One region of the Metabacillus hrfriensis genome, then DNA from elsewhere that is predicted to be linked to it. Evidence: a T-box and tRNA genes for the amino acid it is inferred to sense, from the RefSeq annotation. Region 1 holds a T-box; the other regions hold tRNA genes.
The links. A T-box is a leader RNA that pairs with one kind of tRNA and senses whether it is charged. The one in region 1 lies ahead of serS (serine--tRNA ligase), so its partner is inferred to be a tRNA-Ser.

Region 1 (3,247 bases):
TAAAAAAATTTTTCGAAAAAATTTAAGAAGGGGACAAAACGGATTTTGGCCCCTTCTTAAAAGCTTATTATTATCGTGAAATGACTTCTCTATTCCCCATATATGGACGCAAGACTTCAGGAATAACGACTGTTCCATCTTCCTGCTGATAATTCTCAAGAATCGCGGCAACAGTTCTGCCAATCGCAAGACCAGATCCGTTCAATGTATGAACAAATTCAGGTTTACCTTTTGGTTCACGTCTGAAACGGATTCCTGCGCGGCGCGCCTGGAAAGCCTCAAAGTTACTGCAAGAAGATATTTCTCGGTACGTTTCCTGGCTCGGTATCCATACTTCAATGTCATATTTCTTTGCTGCAGTGAATCCAAGGTCAGCTGTACACATTCTAAGCACACGATAAGGAAGACCCAGCAGCTGAAGAACTTTCTCTGCATGTCCTGTCAGTTTTTCAAGCTCATCATAAGAATCTTCCGGCTTAACAAATTTCACAAGCTCTACTTTATTAAATTGATGCTGGCGGATTAATCCTCTAGTATCTCTTCCTGCAGAACCAGCCTCAGAACGGAAGCAAGAGCTGTATGCTGCATAGTTGACCGGAAGCTGATCAATAGAGAGGATCTCTTCACGGTGCATGTTGGTTACTGGCACTTCAGCTGTAGGAATTAAAAAGTAATCTTCACCCGCAATTTTAAATGCATCTTCTTCGAATTTAGGCAGCTGGCCTGTTCCTGTCATGCTGTCACGGTTTACGATATACGGAGGCAGCACTTCTGTATAACCGTGCTCATCGATATGCAAATCAAGCATAAAACTGATAAGAGCACGCTCGAGACGGGCACCTAAACCGCGGTAGAAAACAAATCGGCTGCCGGTTACTTTACCTGCACGTTCAAAATCTAAAATCCCAAGGTGATCGGCAACATCCCAGTGAGGCTTTGGTTCATATGCAAATGCAGGAACTTCTCCCCATTCGCGGTGAAGAATATTGTCATCTTCCGTCTCGCCTACCGGCACACTTTCATGGGGAATATTTGGAATAGACAGCATTAACGTTTCAAGCTCTGCCTCAACCTTGCGAAGCTCATCGTCCATTTCTTTCACACGGTCCCCAACTTCACGCATTTCTTTTATTAAATGATCAGCATCCTGTTTTTCACGTTTTAACACAGCAATTTGACCTGAAACTTCGTTTCGCTTGCTTTTAAATACTTCTACTTTTGAAATCAGTTCACGGCGTTTTTGATCCAGTTCCTCAAACTTGCTGAAGTCGCCTAAATCCTCTCCGCGATGAGACAGTTTCTCTTTTACTTCTTCAAAGTTAGCGCGCAAATATTTAATATCCAGCATGACAAAACTCCTTTTATGTTTTTTTGCAAATAAAAAAACTTCCGTCCCCTGGTAAAGGGACGGAAGTTTATCCGCGTTGCCACCCTAATTGAAGGCAAATAAAACGCCTTCCTCTTAAGCAGGATAACGGCCTGTACCGGACATGTATACTCTCCGAGGATTTCAACATCTCATTCAAGGATGGATTCACAAGGCTCTAACACCGATTTACACCAGCCACCGGCTCTCTAAGAAAGAAACACTTGCTACTATTTCCTGTCATCATGTTTCGCATGTTCAATTAAGTAATTCATAATTTACTACAAGTTTGGGACGGTTGCAAGGGTTTTATACACTTAACTTTGCTTTTGTGTTTTCCACCATACGTACAAACAGCCCAGTCATCCGGTGATCATCCGTTAATTCAGGATGAAACGAGCAGCCCAGGAACTGTCCTTGACGCGCTGCAACAATTCTCCCGTTATGCTTAGACAAAATCTCCACATCTTCTCCAACTTCCACAATATGAGGAGCCCTGATAAACACACCAACGAAATCTTCAGCAACATCTGTAATGTTCAATTCTGCTTCAAAGCTTTCGCGCTGACGCCCAAATGAATTTCTTTCAACCGTAACATCCATTAGGCCAAGATGTCCTTCACTGTATCCAACAATGTTCTTAGCAAGAAGAATTAAGCCGGCACAGGTTCCAAACATCGGTTTTCCCTGTTCAGCGAAAGTTTTCAGCGGATTCATGAAGTCATATTTATCAATCAGGCGGCGCATTGTCGTGCTTTCTCCGCCTGGCATAATAAGTCCATCCAGTTCATCCAGCTGCTCAGGACGTTTCACAACGACTCCTTCTGCACCGCTAGCCTCTATTGATCGAATGTGCTCTCTTACAGCACCTTGAAGGCCTAATACACCAATTTTAAGCATTGTATTCTACTCCTTTATGATTACCAGCCGCGCTCTTGCATTCTGTTCTCAGGAAGCAATGTTGAGATCTCAATGCCTTTCATTGCTGTTCCAAGTCCCTTTGAAAGACTTGCAATCAGCTCATAGTCCTGATAGTGAGTTGTTGCTTCAACAATCGCTCGAGCAAATTTTGCCGGGTTTTCAGACTTGAAGATACCTGAACCTACGAATACTCCGTCTGCGCCTAATTGCATCATTAGAGCAGCATCAGCAGGAGTTGCTACGCCGCCTGCTGCGAAGTTTACAACCGGAAGGCGTCCCTCATGCTTGATTTGAAGAAGAAGCTCATAAGGCGCGCCTAACAGCTTCGCTTCTGTCATCAGTTCATCCGTGCTCATTCCAATGATTCTGCGCACTTGGCCATTTACTTTACGCATGTGGCGAACAGCCTCAACGATATTTCCTGTACCAGGCTCGCCTTTTGTACGGAGCATAGAAGCGCCCTCTGCAATACGTCTAGTAGCTTCGCCTAAATCACGGCATCCGCAAACAAATGGAACTGTATAATCACGTTTATTTAAGTGGTACTCCTCATCAGCCGGAGTCAGCACTTCACTTTCATCAATGTAATCGACACCCATCGCTTCTAAAATGCGGGCTTCAACAATGTGGCCAATACGTGCTTTTGCCATAACTGGAACCGTTACAGCCTTCATCACTTCTTCAACAATTGTAGGATCTGCCATACGGGCAACTCCGCCAGCTGCACGAATGTCAGCAGGAACGCGCTCAAGTGCCATAACAGCAACTGCTCCAGCTTCCTCAGCGATCTTTGCTTGCTCTGCATTGACTACGTCCATAATGACGCCGCCTTTTTGCATTTCTGCCATTCCGCGTTTTACACGATCTGTACCTGTGTTATTCATTCTATATCCCCCTTGTAATATGTAAAATTTCATTTTGCACATATAGCTTATTCTATCCTAAGTTATAAAAAAATCC
Region 2 (3,247 bases), 1.0 Mb from region 1:
TTCGAAAAAAAAGCTTGAAATCTTCGGATTTCATAGTATAATAATTTTTGTCACTATGTCTGGTGATGATGGCAAAGAGGTCACACCCGTTCCCATGCCGAACACGGAAGTTAAGCTCTTTAGCGCCGATGGTAGTTGGGGGTTTCCCCCTGTGAGAGTAGGACGTTGCCAGGCTAATGACAAAAGTATTCAAGCGGAGGATTAGCTCAGCTGGGAGAGCATCTGCCTTACAAGCAGAGGGTCGGCGGTTCGAGCCCGTCATCCTCCACCATTTATTCTTGTTGTTAACATGCTGCAAAAGATCAGCAAAAAAAGTATTGCTTACCTTACTTTAAATGCCGGTGTAGCTCAATTGGTAGAGCAACTGACTTGTAATCAGTAGGTTGGGGGTTCAAGTCCTCTTGCCGGCACCATTCGGTCTTAAACTGAATCAAGATATGATTTAATACGTGCCATTAGCTCAGTCGGTAGAGCATCTGACTTTTAATCAGAGGGTCGAAGGTTCGAGTCCTTCATGGCACACCATTTTCCTTAATATGCGGGTGTGGCGGAATTGGCAGACGCGCTAGACTTAGGATCTAGTGTCATTGACGTGGGGGTTCGAGTCCCTTCACCCGCATCATATTTTGCGGAAGTAGTTCAGTGGTAGAACACCACCTTGCCAAGGTGGGGGTCGCGGGTTCGAATCCCGTCTTCCGCTCTTACTTGCGCCGGGGTGGCGGAACTGGCAGACGCACAGGACTTAAAATCCTGCGGTAGGTGACTACCGTACCGGTTCGATTCCGGTCCTCGGCACCACTTGTTTCATAAATGCGCCCGTAGCTCAATTGGATAGAGCGTTTGACTACGGATCAAAAGGTTATGGGTTCGACTCCTATCGGGCGCGCCATATAACGGGAAGTAGCTCAGCTTGGTAGAGCACTTGGTTTGGGACCAAGGGGTCGCAGGTTCGAATCCTGTCTTCCCGACCATTTTCAACTTTTAATTAGGGGCCTTAGCTCAGCTGGGAGAGCGCCTGCCTTGCACGCAGGAGGTCAGCGGTTCGATCCCGCTAGGCTCCACCAATTATATAGAATTAATTGACTTTGTTCCTGGGGCGGTGTAGCTCAGCTGGCTAGAGCGTACGGTTCATACCCGTGAGGTCGTGGGTTCGACTCCCTCCGCCGCTACCAAAAAAAAGGACCTTTAGCTCAGTTGGTTAGAGCAGACGGCTCATAACCGTCCGGTCGTAGGTTCGAGTCCTACAAGGTCCACCATTCTATTTAGTCTTTCGGAGGTATACCCAAGTCCGGCTGAAGGGATCGGTCTTGAAAACCGACAGGGGAGTCAAATCCCGCGGGGGTTCGAATCCCTCTACCTCCTCCATTATTATTTTAAACAGTGAAATATCTTACTTCAGCAAACCGGTTAATATACAGCATAATCGGATGAGAAAGAACTTGATTATTATTATCGCGGGGTGGAGCAGTCTGGTAGCTCGTCGGGCTCATAACCCGAAGGTCGCAGGTTCAAATCCTGTCCCCGCAACCAAATGGTCCCGTGGTGTAGCGGTTAACATGCCTGCCTGTCACGCAGGAGATCGCCGGTTCGATCCCGGTCGGGACCGCCATTTTTACTAGATTTACGCAGTATTAGTAAAATGCGGTGAAGATTTAATTAATACAAATGGCTTGGTAGCTCAGTCGGTAGAGCAAAGGACTGAAAATCCTTGTGTCGGCGGTTCGATTCCGTCCCAAGCCACCATTTACCTTAATGATGTAAATGTTAAAAAAATATAATTGTGGCGGTTGTGGCGAAGTGGTTAACGCACCAGATTGTGGCTCTGGCATTCGTGGGTTCGATTCCCATCAGTCGCCCCATTTTTATATTCATATTGCGGGTGTAGTTTAATGGTAAAACTCTAGCCTTCCAAGCTAATGTCGTGGGTTCGATTCCCATCACCCGCTCCATAATGGGCCTATAGCTCAGCTGGTTAGAGCGCACGCCTGATAAGCGTGAGGTCGATGGTTCGAGTCCATTTAGGCCCACCATTTATGTTTTGGTAAAATAAGGTTTCAATATTATTCCGCAGTAGCTCAGTGGTAGAGCTATCGGCTGTTAACCGATCGGTCGTAGGTTCGAGTCCTACCTGCGGAGCCATATCTGGGGAAGTACTCAAGTGGCTGAAGAGGCGCCCCTGCTAAGGGTGTAGGTCGCGTAAGCGGCGCGAGGGTTCAAATCCCTCCTTCTCCGCCAGAAAGCCTGTTTTTGGCCCGTTGGTCAAGCGGTTAAGACACCGCCCTTTCACGGCGGTAACACGGGTTCGAATCCCGTACGGGTCATACTTAAAAGAGTGCTGCACATAGTGCAGCGCTTTTTTGTTGATTTTTATTGCTGAAACTTAGATTGTAAGATTGTAAATCGGTCAAGTCTACTATAGATTTTTTAAGTAATAGTCTTCGCTGGTTATGATTCAAACTGTATCCGTCGTACCTGCTAACCGAAATGATTTTCCTGCTCGCAGATTGCCCTTCCAACTATCAAAAGTAGTGTTCTAGTTCGCCAGACTAATTCCACTTATTAAAAACAACTCAATATCATTCTGAAAACTCGTATAAAAATTCTGCTCATCAAACCTTCAGGACAGGTCATATAAAAAATGATTCACTTTCTATCCCCGGCCTAAAAAATATATTTTCAACAAATAATATAAATTTTTATAAAAATATCGAGACAGAAGGTTTCATTAATCACAAACAGAGGTATAAGTAATGGTAATAAAGAAAACAAAAGTGAAGAATAAAAAGATTTCGACAATTCTTACTCATTTTGTCGAATTAACTGTTTTTGTGATATAACTTTCTCGAATTATACTATCGGAATGTCATGTTAGAAATTCCTGTATTTTCTTACACATAATGAATTATTTAGTATATTTGACTGATGTTTTTTCGCCAAATTCTTCTATTATCCTTATTTCTTTCGTTTCTTTATTCGACATTTTTTTATAAGTCATTTTAAAAGAATAATTTTTTGAAAAATGAATAATGATTCATGACATATCATGTCAATAAGTAGAAGCGCTTACAAAAAAGGAAATCCTTCCTTCTGATTGAATTAAGAATTAAGATAACTTTATAGAAAGGGTGATTAGGAATGAATCTTGCTACGCCAACTGATTTTGAGGTTCATCTTTTCCATGAGGGAAATTTGTTTAAAGCTCATGAATTATTTGGTGCTCACAGCAGCGTACGGAACGGTGTTTGCG
Region 3 (3,247 bases), 680 kb from region 1:
CCGTAAGGACTGGTGGAGCGCTTAGAAGTGAGAATGCCGGTATGAGTAGCGAAAGAGGGGTGAGAATCCCCTCCACCGAATGCCTAAGGTTTCCTGAGGAAGGCTCGTCCGCTCAGGGTTAGTCGGGACCTAAGCCGAGGCCGAAAGGCGTAGGCGATGGACAACAGGTTGATATTCCTGTACCACCTCCTCACCATTTGAGCAATGGGGGGACGCAGGAGGATAGGGCAAGCGCGCTGTTGGATATGCGCGTCCAAGCAGTTAGGCTGAGAAGTAGGCAAATCCGCTTCTCATATAAGGCTGAGCTGTGATGGCGAGGGAAATTTAGTACCGAAGTTCCTGATTCCACACTGCCAAGAAAAGCCTCTAGCGAGGTGAGAGGTGCCCGTACCGCAAACCGACACAGGTAGGCGAGGAGAGAATCCTAAGGTGAGCGAGAGAACTCTCGTTAAGGAACTCGGCAAAATGACCCCGTAACTTCGGGAGAAGGGGTGCTTTTTAGGGTTCATAGCCCTGAAAAGCCGCAGTGAATAGGCCCAGGCGACTGTTTAGCAAAAACACAGGTCTCTGCGAAGCCGCAAGGCGAAGTATAGGGGCTGACGCCTGCCCGGTGCTGGAAGGTTAAGAGGAGAGGTTAGCGCAAGCGAAGCTTTGAATTGAAGCCCCAGTAAACGGCGGCCGTAACTATAACGGTCCTAAGGTAGCGAAATTCCTTGTCGGGTAAGTTCCGACCCGCACGAAAGGCGTAACGATCTGGGCACTGTCTCAACGAGAGACTCGGTGAAATTATAGTACCTGTGAAGATGCAGGTTACCCGCGACAGGACGGAAAGACCCCGTGGAGCTTTACTGTAGCCTGATATTGAATTTTGGTACAGCTTGTACAGGATAGGTAGGAGCCTTGGAAGCCGGAGCGCCAGCTTCGGTGGAGGCATTGGTGGGATACTACCCTTGCTGTATTGAAATTCTAACCCACAGCCCTGATCGGGCTGGGAGACAGTGTCAGGTGGGCAGTTTGACTGGGGCGGTCGCCTCCTAAAATGTAACGGAGGCGCCCAAAGGTTCCCTCAGAATGGTTGGAAATCATTCGCAGAGTGTAAAGGCACAAGGGAGCTTGACTGCGAGACCTACAAGTCGAGCAGGGACGAAAGTCGGGCTTAGTGATCCGGTGGTTCCGCATGGAAGGGCCATCGCTCAACGGATAAAAGCTACCCCGGGGATAACAGGCTTATCTCCCCCAAGAGTCCACATCGACGGGGAGGTTTGGCACCTCGATGTCGGCTCATCGCATCCTGGGGCTGTAGTCGGTCCCAAGGGTTGGGCTGTTCGCCCATTAAAGCGGTACGCGAGCTGGGTTCAGAACGTCGTGAGACAGTTCGGTCCCTATCCGTCGTGGGCGCAGGAAATTTGAGAGGAGCTGTCCTTAGTACGAGAGGACCGGGATGGACGCACCGCTGGTGTACCAGTTGTCTTGCCAAAGGCATCGCTGGGTAGCTATGTGCGGAAGGGATAAGTGCTGAAAGCATCTAAGCATGAAGCCCCCCTCAAGATGAGATTTCCCATCACATTAGTGAGTAAGAACCCTGAAAGATGATCAGGTTGATAGGTCTGAGGTGGAAGCGCGGTGACGTGTGGAGCTGACAGATACTAATCGTTCGAGGACTTAACCACAGTCTAATAAAGTGTAAAACCTGAGTGAAACTTGTTATCATACGTTATTTAGTTTTGAAAGAATAACTTCTTTCGAAAAAAAAAGCTTGAAATCTTCGGATTTCATAGTATAATAATTTTTGTCACTATGTCTGGTGATGATGGCAAAGAGGTCACACCCGTTCCCATGCCGAACACGGAAGTTAAGCTCTTTAGCGCCGATGGTAGTTGGGGGTTTCCCCCTGTGAGAGTAGGACGTTGCCAGGCTAGTGAAAATATTATTCCGCAGTAGCTCAGTGGTAGAGCTATCGGCTGTTAACCGATCGGTCGTAGGTTCGAGTCCTACCTGCGGAGCCATTTTGGAGAGCTGTCCGAGTGGCCGAAGGAGCACGATTGGAAATCGTGTAGGCGGTAACCCGTCTCAAGGGTTCGAATCCCTTGCTCTCCGCCACTACTTATATAAATGGCCCGTTGGTCAAGCGGTTAAGACACCGCCCTTTCACGGCGGTAACACGGGTTCGAATCCCGTACGGGTCACCAATATCATTTTCACTGCGGAGGATTAGCTCAGCTGGGAGAGCATCTGCCTTACAAGCAGAGGGTCGGCGGTTCGAGCCCGTCATCCTCCACCATCTTTACTGAAATAAAGCAGCAAAAAAACTTCATTTATTATTGTCGCGGGGTGGAGCAGTCTGGTAGCTCGTCGGGCTCATAACCCGAAGGTCGCAGGTTCAAATCCTGTCCCCGCAACCAAATGGTCCCGTGGTGTAGCGGTTAACATGCCTGCCTGTCACGCAGGAGATCGCCGGTTCGATCCCGGTCGGGACCGCCATTCTTAATTAAAAAAGAATAAAATGGCTTGGTAGCTCAGTCGGTAGAGCAAAGGACTGAAAATCCTTGTGTCGGCGGTTCGATTCCGTCCCAAGCCACCATTTACACTTAAATGCCGGTGTAGCTCAATTGGTAGAGCAACTGACTTGTAATCAGTAGGTTGGGGGTTCAAGTCCTCTTGCCGGCACCACTTACAGTGTGGAGGGGTAGCGAAGTGGCTAAACGCGGCGGACTGTAAATCCGCTCCCTCCGGGTTCGGCGGTTCGAATCCGTCCCCCTCCACCATTTTATTTAAAGAATATAGGGGTATAGTTTAAAGGTAGAACAGAGGTCTCCAAAACCTCCGGTGTGGGTTCGAGTCCTACTACCCCTGCCAATTTAATTAATCTTATATAGTATAATGGCGGTTGTGGCGAAGTGGTTAACGCACCAGATTGTGGCTCTGGCATTCGTGGGTTCGATTCCCATCAGTCGCCCCATTTTTTACTTAATAGGGTTTTTATTTCTGTTTTGGGCTATAGCCAAGCGGTAAGGCAACGGACTTTGACTCCGTCATGCGCTGGTTCGAATCCAGCTAGCCCAGCCATTTTCAATCTAAAGTCATCTTTGTGCAGCTCCTGCATAAAATACATTACAATGCGATTTGCGGAAGTAGTTCAGTGGTAGAACACCACCTTGCCAAGGTGGGGGTCGCGGGTTCGAATCCCGTCTTCCGCTCCAATAGTTGAGGCGGCATAGCCAAGTGGTAAGGCAGAGGTCTGCAAAAC

Region 2: it has a tRNA-Ser gene. The T-box ahead of serS (serine--tRNA ligase) is inferred to sense a tRNA for this amino acid. The anticodon was not compared.
Region 3: it has a tRNA-Ser gene. The T-box ahead of serS (serine--tRNA ligase) is inferred to sense a tRNA for this amino acid. The anticodon was not compared.

What each region holds. Positions count from the first base shown of each region.
Region 1 is NZ_CP126116.1:22,013-25,259, reverse strand. Features, by position in the region: gene serS (serine--tRNA ligase) at 71-1,348, opposite strand; T-box leader at 1,401-1,619, opposite strand; gene pdxT (pyridoxal 5'-phosphate synthase glutaminase subunit PdxT) at 1,676-2,266, opposite strand; gene pdxS (pyridoxal 5'-phosphate synthase lyase subunit PdxS) at 2,287-3,171, opposite strand.
Region 2 is NZ_CP126116.1:4,053,764-4,057,010, reverse strand. Features, by position in the region: rRNA gene rrf (5S ribosomal RNA) at 59-174, shown strand; tRNA gene QLQ22_RS20245 (tRNA-Val) at 196-271, shown strand; tRNA gene QLQ22_RS20240 (tRNA-Thr) at 338-413, shown strand; tRNA gene QLQ22_RS20235 (tRNA-Lys) at 450-525, shown strand; tRNA gene QLQ22_RS20230 (tRNA-Leu) at 539-619, shown strand; tRNA gene QLQ22_RS20225 (tRNA-Gly) at 629-700, shown strand; tRNA gene QLQ22_RS20220 (tRNA-Leu) at 710-798, shown strand; tRNA gene QLQ22_RS20215 (tRNA-Arg) at 813-889, shown strand; tRNA gene QLQ22_RS20210 (tRNA-Pro) at 895-971, shown strand; tRNA gene QLQ22_RS20205 (tRNA-Ala) at 989-1,064, shown strand; tRNA gene QLQ22_RS20200 (tRNA-Met) at 1,096-1,172, shown strand; tRNA gene QLQ22_RS20195 (tRNA-Ile) at 1,180-1,256, shown strand; tRNA gene QLQ22_RS20190 (tRNA-Ser) at 1,273-1,365, shown strand; tRNA gene QLQ22_RS20185 (tRNA-Met) at 1,454-1,530, shown strand; tRNA gene QLQ22_RS20180 (tRNA-Asp) at 1,534-1,609, shown strand; tRNA gene QLQ22_RS20175 (tRNA-Phe) at 1,668-1,743, shown strand; tRNA gene QLQ22_RS20170 (tRNA-His) at 1,784-1,859, shown strand; tRNA gene QLQ22_RS20165 (tRNA-Gly) at 1,876-1,949, shown strand; tRNA gene QLQ22_RS20160 (tRNA-Ile) at 1,954-2,030, shown strand; tRNA gene QLQ22_RS20155 (tRNA-Asn) at 2,065-2,139, shown strand; tRNA gene QLQ22_RS20150 (tRNA-Ser) at 2,145-2,235, shown strand; tRNA gene QLQ22_RS20145 (tRNA-Glu) at 2,250-2,321, shown strand; gene glgB (1,4-alpha-glucan branching enzyme) at 3,136-3,247, shown strand, end outside.
Region 3 is NZ_CP126116.1:701,088-704,334, forward strand. Features, by position in the region: rRNA gene QLQ22_RS03575 (23S ribosomal RNA) at 1-1,670, shown strand, start outside; rRNA gene rrf (5S ribosomal RNA) at 1,801-1,916, shown strand; tRNA gene QLQ22_RS03585 (tRNA-Asn) at 1,932-2,006, shown strand; tRNA gene QLQ22_RS03590 (tRNA-Ser) at 2,011-2,100, shown strand; tRNA gene QLQ22_RS03595 (tRNA-Glu) at 2,115-2,189, shown strand; tRNA gene QLQ22_RS03600 (tRNA-Val) at 2,206-2,281, shown strand; tRNA gene QLQ22_RS03605 (tRNA-Met) at 2,326-2,402, shown strand; tRNA gene QLQ22_RS03610 (tRNA-Asp) at 2,406-2,481, shown strand; tRNA gene QLQ22_RS03615 (tRNA-Phe) at 2,506-2,581, shown strand; tRNA gene QLQ22_RS03620 (tRNA-Thr) at 2,595-2,670, shown strand; tRNA gene QLQ22_RS03625 (tRNA-Tyr) at 2,681-2,765, shown strand; tRNA gene QLQ22_RS03630 (tRNA-Trp) at 2,783-2,856, shown strand; tRNA gene QLQ22_RS03635 (tRNA-His) at 2,884-2,959, shown strand; tRNA gene QLQ22_RS03640 (tRNA-Gln) at 2,992-3,066, shown strand; tRNA gene QLQ22_RS03645 (tRNA-Gly) at 3,126-3,200, shown strand; tRNA gene QLQ22_RS03650 (tRNA-Cys) at 3,209-3,247, shown strand, end outside.